Regions from separate parts of the Streptomyces sp. NPDC002817 genome, predicted to be linked through region 2. Evidence: riboswitches for the same ligand, from Rfam matches in the RefSeq annotation. Region 2 holds a riboswitch; each other region holds the start of a gene.
What was found. A riboswitch is a leader RNA that binds a small molecule or an ion and turns the genes downstream of it on or off. The one in region 2 is predicted to bind cobalamin.
Positions count from the first base shown of each region.

Region 1 (3,202 bases), on a different contig from region 2:
TGGGCGCATTTCTCTCCGTGGAGGTCGCCAACACGATCTCCAAGGGTCTCGTCGACGAGAGCGGCATACGTCCCGAGGTCATCTTCGCCGCCCTGGTCGGCGCGATCCTCTGGAACCTGCTGACCTGGCTGGTCGGACTCCCCTCCAGCTCCTCGCACGCCCTCATGGGCGGTCTGATCGGCGCCACCATCGCCTCGGCGGGCATGGGCGCGGTCCACGGTGACGTCCTGGTCACCAAGGTCCTGATCCCGGCGATCGCGGCGCCCATCGTCGCGGGCCTCGCCGCGATGCTCGCGACCCGCCTCTCCTACTCCATGGGCAAGAAGGCCGACGGCAAGGCCGCCGCGAAGGGCTTCCGCGCCGGCCAGATCGCCTCGGCGGGCCTGGTCTCGCTGGCCCACGGCACGAACGACGCGCAGAAGACGATGGGCATCATCACCCTCGCCCTGGTCGCCGGCGGCGCCGTCGCCCCCGACTCCGACCCGCCCACCTGGGTCATCCTCTCCGCGGGTCTCGCCATCGCGCTCGGCACCTACCTCGGCGGCTGGCGCATCATCCGCACGATGGGCAAGGGCCTGACCGACCTCCAGCCGCAGCAGGGCTTCGCCGCCCAGACCAGCGCGGCCACGGTCATCCTGGCCTCCTCGCACCTCGGTTTCTCCCTCTCCACCACGCACTCGGTCTCGGGTGCGGTGATGGGCGCGGGCCTCGGCCGCAAGGGCGGCGTCGTCCGCTGGTCCACGGCGACGCGGATGTTCGTGGCGTGGGGCCTGACCCTGCCGGCCGCGGCCCTGGTGGGCGCACTGGCGGAGTGGGTCACCGGCTTCGGCGACTGGGGCACGGCGGTCGTGGCGGTCTTCCTCATCGCCTCGAGCGCGGCGATCTGGAAGCTCTCGCGCCGCGAGGTCATCGACCACACGAACGTCAACGACAGCGACGAGGAGCCGGCCGGCGTGGTGACGACGGCGATCGCCGCGGTCACCCCTCCCCCGGCGGGCACGGTGACCGAGGACCTCACGGCCACGATCCCGGCCCCGGCCCCGGCCCCGACCGCAGCCCCGGAGCCCGCCGCTCCGCCGGCCGCCGTCTGAGCCCGCCGCACCCAGGAACGAAGGAATCACCGACATGAAGATCGACTGGGAAGCGCTGGGCTCCGTCTTCGGCGTCAGCCTCGTGGTCACCGTGGCCCTCGTGGCCCTGTTCACCCTCGGCATCATGGGCCTCTCCCGCCAGGAACGGGCCACCGCACAGGGCGGATCCGCGGCCCTCGCGGTCACCGGCGCGTACGCCTGCTTCGCGGCCTGCGCGGCGGCGGTGACGTACGGGATCTATCTGATCGTCGCCTGACGCGACGAGCGAACACCCTGTGGGGTGCGGGACGGTTCACCGTCCCGCACCCCACGTTTTTGTCAGGCCCGCAACCCCCCGTATGTGGGCCTCAGCACACTCTCCCGTCCCAGGTCAACGGCAAGTTGACGGCCCTTCCGGGCCCATGGTGGACTGCCGGAGCCATGTACGACGGCAGAAGAGGAAGCCGGTGGAAGTCCGGCGCGGTCCCGCCACTGTCACCGGGGTAGGTAGCCCCGGGAGCCAGGAACTCTCGTCGTCGGTCTCGTCGAACCAGGGCGTGGACACCCTGAGTGAGGACATATCGCCATGCTCGCCTGCCGTTTGAGATACCGCTCCAGGTCGCTGCCCGACGCCACGGCCGGCTGAGCCGATGCGTGCCGATCGCGTCTTCGCGTACGGCGCCGCCGCCGGACTTCTCGGTGACCTGCTGCTCGGTGATCCACGCCGGGGGCATCCGGTCGCCGTGTTCGGGCGGGCCGCGGGTGCCGTGGAGCGGGTGTTGTGGCGGGACCACCGGGGTTGGGGGGCCTTGCACACCGCGGTGTGCGCCGGGGGCGCCGTCGTGCTCGGTGCCGTGGCGCAGAAGGCCGTACGTCCCTCCCCCGCCGCCTCCGTCGCGCTGACCGGTGTCGCCACCTGGGCCGTCGTGGGCGGCACCTCGCTCGTGCGCGAGGCACGAACCGTCGGGCGTGCCCTGGAAGTCGGGGACGTCGTGGCGGCGCGGGAGCGGCTGCCTCATCTGTGCGGGCGGGATCCGCAGACCCTGGATGCCGACGGGATCGCCCGGGCCGTGGTCGAGTCCGTTGCCGAGAACACCTCCGACGCCGTCGTGGGGGCCCTGGTATGGGGAGCCGTCGGTGGCGTGCCCGGGCTGCTCGGGTTCCGTGCCGTCAACACCCTTGACGCCATGGTCGGGCACAAGTCGCCGCGTCATCGGCGGTACGGCTGGGCCTCGGCCCGGCTCGACGACGTCGCCGGGTGGCCGGGGGCTCGGCTGACCGCCGTACTGGCCGCTGTCGCCGGGAGCGATCCGCGGGGGGCCGTACGAGCCTGGCGTGCCGACGCCGGCGAGCATCCGAGCCCCAACGCCGGGCCCGTGGAGGCCTCGTTCGCCGGGGCCCTGGGCGTGCGGCTCGGCGGGACCTTGTCGTATGCGGGGCGCGTCGAGCACCGGCCCGTGCTGAACCAGGAGGGGCGTTCCGTGGAGGTCCACGACATCGAGCGGGCCGTACGGCTGTCCCGTCGCGTCGGTCTGCTCGCGCTCGGCGTCAGTGTCGCCGCGCGGGTCGCTCTCAAGGCGCGTGCGTCATGACCGGCGGTGGGCTTCTCGTCGCCGGCACCACCTCCGACGCGGGCAAGAGTGTCGTCACCGCCGGGATCTGCCGGTGGCTGGTACGGCAGGGGGTGAAGGTCGCGCCCTTCAAGGCGCAGAACATGTCCCTCAATTCCTTCGTGACCCGCGAGGGCGCCGAGATCGGGCGGGCTCAGGCCATGCAGGCCCAGGCCTGCCGTGTCGAGCCGACCGCGCTCATGAATCCCGTGCTGCTGAAGCCGGGTGGTGAGCAGAGCAGTCAGGTCGTGCTGCTCGGCAAACCGGTCGGTGAGCTCAGTGCGCGCGGCTACCACGGGGGACGCCAGCAGCAGTTGCTCGGCACGGTGCTGGACTGTCTCGCCGAACTGCGGGGCACGTATGACGCGGTGATCTGTGAGGGGGCCGGCAGTCCTGCCGAGATCAATCTGCGGCGGACCGACATCGTCAACATGGGCATCGCCAGGAATGCCCGGCTTCCTGTCCTCGTCGTCGGCGACATCGACCGCGGTGGCGTCTTCGCCTCCTTCTTCGGGACCGTCG
Region 1 is NZ_JBSFUY010000008.1:75,039-78,240, forward strand. It holds gene ACWD3I_RS17605 (inorganic phosphate transporter) at 1-1,091, shown strand, start outside; gene ACWD3I_RS17610 (hypothetical protein) at 1,126-1,347, shown strand; cobalamin riboswitch at 1,480-1,619, shown strand; gene ACWD3I_RS17615 (cobalamin biosynthesis protein) at 1,721-2,662, shown strand; gene ACWD3I_RS17620 (cobyric acid synthase) at 2,659-3,202, shown strand, end outside.
Region 1: it holds a riboswitch for cobalamin, as region 2 does, so the genes downstream of both, ACWD3I_RS17615 (cobalamin biosynthesis protein) here and metE (5-methyltetrahydropteroyltriglutamate--homocysteine S-methyltransferase) in region 2, are expected to answer to the same signal.

Region 2 (3,202 bases):
GCCACCGTCGGCCGCTCCGTGGATTCTTGGGGAGTTTCGGAGTACGGCGGCGGCGCGCCGAACGGCATGGAGTGCCGTGACACAATGCACCTTCTTCGCTGCTTTGCGCGGAGGCAGGCCAGAGCCACGCTCTGTGCGGACTTCGTGGGGGATTTGTGAATCAGAAATTCGCGTGATGCGAATTGTCACAACGGGGTCGGGACGGGGATTCTCGCAGCGCCCACGTTGAACTATCAACGGGACGAACAAGGCCGATTCCCGCCCTGACTCATTCACACGCTCCGGCGTCCGCGACGCCTCCCACACAGCCTGCGGAAAGGGCTCTCCAGGGATCAGGTCTGAACCTTCTCTCGAGCCAGGTTGTCTCAAATGCAGTGCACAGCAAGGCAGTTGCCGAGGCCGCCGCACCAAGGACGGCACCAGGAAAGACCAAGATCCACCCAAGATCACGTCACGCTTTCCCCGCGCTTCACCATGGTTTGGCAACGCGACAGACCGGTGCCGGACTCGGTCATACGTTCGTCGCCGTGAACTCTCAAGACACTCCCCACAGAGCCGGGCGCCGCGCACTCCTGCGCGCCGGGCTCACCGGTGCCGCGGCTCTCGGCGCCGGCCTCACGCTCGGCGCGACCCCCGCGTCGGCGACCCCCACCGGCACGCGTCCTCGACCCGGCACTCCCGACGAGGCGCTGCGGGAACTGGCGGCGGGCAATCTGCGCTGGCGCACCTACCGCGAGCGGCACCCCGACGAATCACCCGCCGTCCGTCAGGCCCTGGCGACGGGGCAGCATCCCTTCGCCCTCGTCCTCGGGTGCATCGACTCCCGGGTGCCCCCGGAGCTCGTCTTCGACCAGGGCCTCGGCGATCTGATGACGGTGCGCAGCGGCGGTGAGGTGCTGGACGAGGCCGTGCTCGGCAGTGTCGCGTACGGAGTGCTGGAACTCGACATACCGCTGGTGCTGGTCCTGGGGCACCAGTCCTGCGGCGCCGTGAAGGCCGCCGTCGAGACCGACGTCTCCGGTGCGCAGCTGCCGGCCCACATCCAGTACCTGGCCGACCAGATACGACCGAACATAGACCGCACCAAGGACGGCGACGCCCGCGTCGACGCGACCATCGACGCCAACGTCCGGGCCATCCGCTCCCGCATCGCCGCGGAGCCCGACCTCGCCGCGAAGGTGGCCGCCGGTGAACTGGCCGTCGTAGGGGCCCGTTACGAGCTGACCACCCAGCTCGTGCACCGCATCTCCTGAACCGACGACGGGGGGCGCCGCCGATGAACTCACCGGCGGCGCCCCCGTCCTCGTGTATAGGCTGAGCACGCAGCTGGTTCGCCCTGTCCGCCAGGCAGGAGCGTCGTAAGAGGGAACCCGGTGGGAATCCGGGACTGCCCCGCAGCGGTGAGCGGGAACGACCGCCGTCACACGCACTGGACCCGGCAAGCGGGTCTGGGAAGCGACGGCCATTAGGTGCCTCGTACATCACGAGGTGTGCCCGCGAGTCCGAAGACCTGCCACTGCCCGGGTACGACCGACTCGTACCCGGAGATCCCGGTGACCTCGTGGGCGGGTCGGCGAACACTCAAGGCGGGCACAGGTTTTCGTGCGGCCGCCCGGAGTGCCGTTTTCCCTTCGCGTTCTCCCCCGTCGCCGGGGTCGTGCTACGAGAACAGCTCGCGAAGGAGAGTTCCGTGACCACCGAGTCCGCAGCCGCGGCAGCGCACGCCACCGTGTACGGCTACCCGCGCCAGGGCCCGAACCGGGAACTGAAGAAGGCGATCGAGGGCTACTGGAAGGGCCGCGTCACCGCCGACGCGCTCCACCGGACCGCCACCGAACTGCGCCGTTCGAACTGGCGAGAGCTGGCAGACGCCGGCCTCCACGAGGTGCCGACCGGCGCCTTCTCGTACTACGACCACGTCCTGGACACCACCGTCATGGTCGGCGCCATCCCCACCCGCCACCGCGACGCCGTCGCGGCGGACGCACTGGACGGCTATTTCGCCATGGCCCGCGGCGGCCGGGACACCGCGCCGCTGGAGATGACGAAGTGGTTCGACACCAACTACCACCACCTCGTCCCCGAGTTGGGGCCGGACACCGTCTTCGCCGCGGATGCCTCGAAGCAGGTCGCCGAGGTACGGGAAGCCCTCGCGCTCGGTCTGGCCGCCCGGCCTGTCCTGGTCGGCCCGGTCACCTATCTGCTGCTGGCCAAGCCCGCCCCCGGGGTCGCCGCCGACTTCGACCCGCTGACGCTGCTGGACCGGCTGCTGCCCGTGTACGCCGACGTCCTGTCGGTTCTGCGGGCCGCCGGCGCCGAGTGGGTGCAACTGGACGAGCCCGCGCTCGTCCAGGACCGCACTCCGGCGGAACTCGGCGCCGCCGCCCGCGCCTACCGTGAACTCGGCACTCCGACCGACCGGCCGAAGCTGCTCGTGGCCTCGTACTTCGACCGCCTCGGACAGGCCCTGCCCGTTCTGGCCAAGGCACCTGTCGACGGGCTCGCCCTGGACTTCACGGGCCCGGCCGCCGCCAACCTCGACGACCTCGCCGCCGTGGGCGGACTGCCGGGCAAGCGGCTGGTGGCCGGGGTGGTCGACGGGCGCAATATCTGGATCAACGATCTGGAGAAGTCACTGTCCACGCTGGGCACCCTGCTCGGCCTCGCCGACCGGGTCGACGTGGCCGCTTCCTGCTCCCTGCTCCACGTCCCGCTCGACGTCACGGCCGAACGCGACATCGCCCCGCAGATCGCCCGCTGGCTCGCCTTCGCCCGGCAGAAGACGTCCGAGATCGTCACACTGGCACACGGCCTGGCCCGCGGCACCGACACCATCGCCGCCGAACTCGCCGCGAACCGCGCGGACCTGGCCTCCCGAGCGGCCTCCCCCATCACCCACGACGACGCCGTGCGCGCCCGGACGGCCGCCGTCACCGATGCCGACGCCCGCCGCCCACAGCCGTACGCCGAGCGTGCCCTGGCCCAGCGCGCCCACCTGAAGCTCCCGCCGCTGCCCACGACAACCATCGGCTCCTTCCCTCAGACCGGCGAACTGCGCACGGCACGCGCCGACCTGAAGGCCGGACGCATCGACACGGCGGCGTACGACAAGCGCATCGAGGCGGAGATCCGCGAGGTGATCTCCTTCCAGGAGAAGACCGGCATCGACGTCCTCGTGCACGGCGAGCCCGAACGCAACGAC
Region 2 is NZ_JBSFUY010000021.1:110,497-113,698, forward strand. It holds gene ACWD3I_RS32095 (DUF485 domain-containing protein) at 1-5, opposite strand, end outside; gene ACWD3I_RS32100 (carbonic anhydrase) at 528-1,253, shown strand; cobalamin riboswitch at 1,310-1,532, shown strand; gene metE (5-methyltetrahydropteroyltriglutamate--homocysteine S-methyltransferase) at 1,691-3,202, shown strand, end outside.

Region 3 (3,202 bases), on a different contig from region 2:
CGCAGCGCCTCCCGGGTCTGCGCGTCCCAGACGCCGAGCTGCTTCAACTCGGCCACCAGGTAGGAGTTGACCTGGAGGAACTCACCGGACAGCGTCTCGCGCTTGAAGAGGTTCGAGACCTGCGGCTCGATGCACTCGTACACGCCCGCGATGGACGCGATGGTGGCCGTGGGGGCGATCGCCAGCAGCAGCGAGTTGCGCATGCCGACCGCGGCGACACGCTCCCGCAGCGCGGCCCAGCGCTCCGGCCAGGTGAGCTCCACGTCGTAGTGGTCGGGGTGCAGGACACCCTGCGCGGTACGGGTCTTCTCCCACGCGGGCAGCGGGCCGTTGCGCTCGGCCAGGTCGGCGGAGGCCTCGTACGCGGCGAGCATGATGCGCTCGGCGATCCGGGTGGAGAGCGCCCTGGCCTGCGGGGAGTCGAAGGGCAGCCGCAGCTTGAAGAAGACGTCCTGGAGGCCCATCGCACCCAGGCCCACCGGCCGCCAGCGGGCGTTGGAGCGGCCCGCCTGCTCGGTCGGGTAGAAGTTGATGTCGACGACCCGGTCGAGGAAGGTGACGGCGGTGCGGACGGTCTCGTCCAGCCGCTCCCAGTCGATGTCGTCGCCGAGCACGAACGCGCCGAGGTTGACGGACCCCAGGTTGCAGACCGCCGTCTCCCCGTCGTCGGTCACCTCCAGGATCTCCGTGCAGAGGTTGGACGAGTGGACGACGCTGCCCGCCTCGGCCGTCTGGTTGGCAGTGCGGTTGGCGGCGTCCTTGAAGGTCATCCAGCCGTTGCCGGTCTGCGCGAGGGTGCGCATCATGCGGCCGTACAGGTCACGCGCCGGGATGGTCTTCTTGGCGAGGCCCTTGGTCTCCGCCTCGCGGTACGCCGCGTCGAACTCCGCGCCCCACAGGTCGACCAGCTCGGGCACGTCGGCGGGGGAGAACAGGGACCACTGGCCGTCGGTGTTCACCCGGCGCATGAACTCGTCCGGGATCCAGTGCGCGAGGTTCAGGTTGTGCGTACGCCGGGCGTCCTCACCGGTGTTGTCCCGCAGCTCCAGGAACTCCTCGATGTCGGAGTGCCAGGTCTCCAGGTAGACCGCGGCCGCACCCTTGCGCCGGCCCCCCTGGTTCACGGCGGCGACCGAGGCGTCGAGCGTCTTCAGGAACGGGACGATGCCGTTGGAGTGCCCGTTGGTGCCGCGGATCAGCGAACCGCGGCTGCGGATACGGGAGTACGACAGTCCGATGCCGCCGGCGTGCTTCGAGAGACGGGCGACCTGGTGGTAGCGGTCGTAGATGGAGTCCAGCTCGTCCAGCGGGGAGTCGAGGAGGTAGCAGGACGACATCTGGGGGTGCCGGGTGCCGGAGTTGAAGAGCGTGGGGGAGGAGGGGAGGTAGTCGAGGCGGCTCATGAGCCGGTAGAGCGCGGCGACTTCGTCCAGGGCCCTGGCCGTGTCGTCCTCGGCGAGGCCGGACGCCACCCGGAGCATGAAGTGCTGGGGGGTTTCGATGACCTGACGCGTGATCGGGTGCCGCAGGAGGTAACGGCTGTGCAGGGTGCGCAGCCCGAAGTAGCCGAAGCGGTCGTCGGCGTGCACGTCGATCAAGGCGTCGAGCCTGGAGGCGTGCACCCGGACGAACTCCGCCGTGCGGTCCGCGACCAGGCCCTCACGGTGGCCGACCGCGACCGACCCGGTGAAGGTCGTGACGCCCTGCGAGGCGGCCTCGGCGGCGATGCTGATCGTCAGCAGCCGGGCGGCGAGCCGGGAGTAGGCAGGGTCCTCGGAGATCAGCCCCGCGGCCGCCTCGGTCGCCAGCTCGCGCAGCTCCGACTCGTCGGCCCGGGCGGACCGGCCGCGCAGCGCGGCGGCGGCGACCCGTCCGGGGTCGGCGTCGGGGAGGTCGGCGGTCAGCTCGGTCAGGGTCCGCAGCAGCGCGGTACCGGGACCGTCGGTCTCCGCCTGCGTCACTGAAGCCGGGTCGACTGGCGCGATGGTCACGTGGGGGCTCTCCCTCGCTCGGCACGGGGGCCTTGCGGAGGGCAGGGGGCAGCACACGAGCGCACGGGGCGTCGCGTCCACCGGCCCACTCCACGAGGCCCGGACGTCTTGGCACCCGGGCCACGGCGGCCTGGGCACACTGTCGACAGGTCCTCGGACTGACTCTCATATGTGCTTATGCACGCATGAGTACACCGTTGCGGGACAGTTCCGGATTCGCACCGGATTCCCCTGCGGCGACAGCGAGCATGAGCATACATCTTGTGCCGGGTTCTGTTGGCACCCCTAGATGTTGTGTCGCAGCGACTTCAGAGAGTCAACTCGTAGGTGAGAAGCGTGAACTCGTCACCCGGGATCGGATTCCAGTCGCGTGCGGGGACGCGGGTGAAGCCGAGACGTTCGTAGATGCGGTGCGCGGCGTGCATGATCTGCTGCGTCGACAGGACCATGCCGGTGCAGCCGTCGGCTGCTCTGGCCCGGTCGACGCAGGCGCGGACGAGGGCTTCGCCGGCTCCTCTGCCGCGGGCCGCCCGGGACACGGCCAGCATGCGGATCTCGGCCTCTCCGGGGCGGGCGAGGTTCGCCATGGGGCCGCCGGCGGGGACGTACGTGACGGTGCCGACGGGCTCGCCGCCGAGGGAGGCCACGAGCACTTCGGCCGCGGCGGCCCGCTTGGTGACGTCTCTCAACTCGCCGAGGTACCAGTCGCTCTCGCCGAAGGTCAGGAGGCCGTCCAGGAGGTAGGCCTGGGCTGTGATCTCGCCGATGACGGCGTACTCGGTGGGGTTCGCCGGCCGGATCTCTATGTCCATGCAGGTGAGTGTGCACGAAAGCGGGCCGCCGTTGGTGGTGCTGTCGGCGGCCCGCTGCGGGTGGTTCGTGGCTGGTCGCGCAGTTCCCCGCGCCCCCAGGTCTCTTCAGTGAGCGGAGTCCGCAGTCGCCGGCGGCAGCTCCACCTGTACGCCCGGGTCGCCGGCGTCCGCCGTGTAGTCCTCGGGGCGCGTCTCGTCGACGCCCTCGGGGGCCTTCGCGGCCCTCAGGACGAATGTGAGGACCACCGTGACCACCACGTTGAGCACGAACGCCGTCAGACCGATGTAGCCGATCTCGCCGATGCCCGGGATCTCCTTCGACGAGCCGCCGAAGTGCTTCTGGGTGGGGGAGGCCACGCCGTACGCCGCGACCGTGCCGTAGATCATGCCGACCGCCCA
Region 3 is NZ_JBSFUY010000010.1:204,346-207,547, reverse strand. It holds gene ACWD3I_RS21535 (ribonucleoside-diphosphate reductase subunit alpha) at 1-1,991, opposite strand, end outside; cobalamin riboswitch at 2,119-2,247, opposite strand; gene ACWD3I_RS21530 (GNAT family N-acetyltransferase) at 2,300-2,803, opposite strand; gene mctP (monocarboxylate uptake permease MctP) at 2,909-3,202, opposite strand, start outside.
Region 3: it holds a riboswitch for cobalamin, as region 2 does, so the genes downstream of both, ACWD3I_RS21535 (ribonucleoside-diphosphate reductase subunit alpha) here and metE (5-methyltetrahydropteroyltriglutamate--homocysteine S-methyltransferase) in region 2, are expected to answer to the same signal.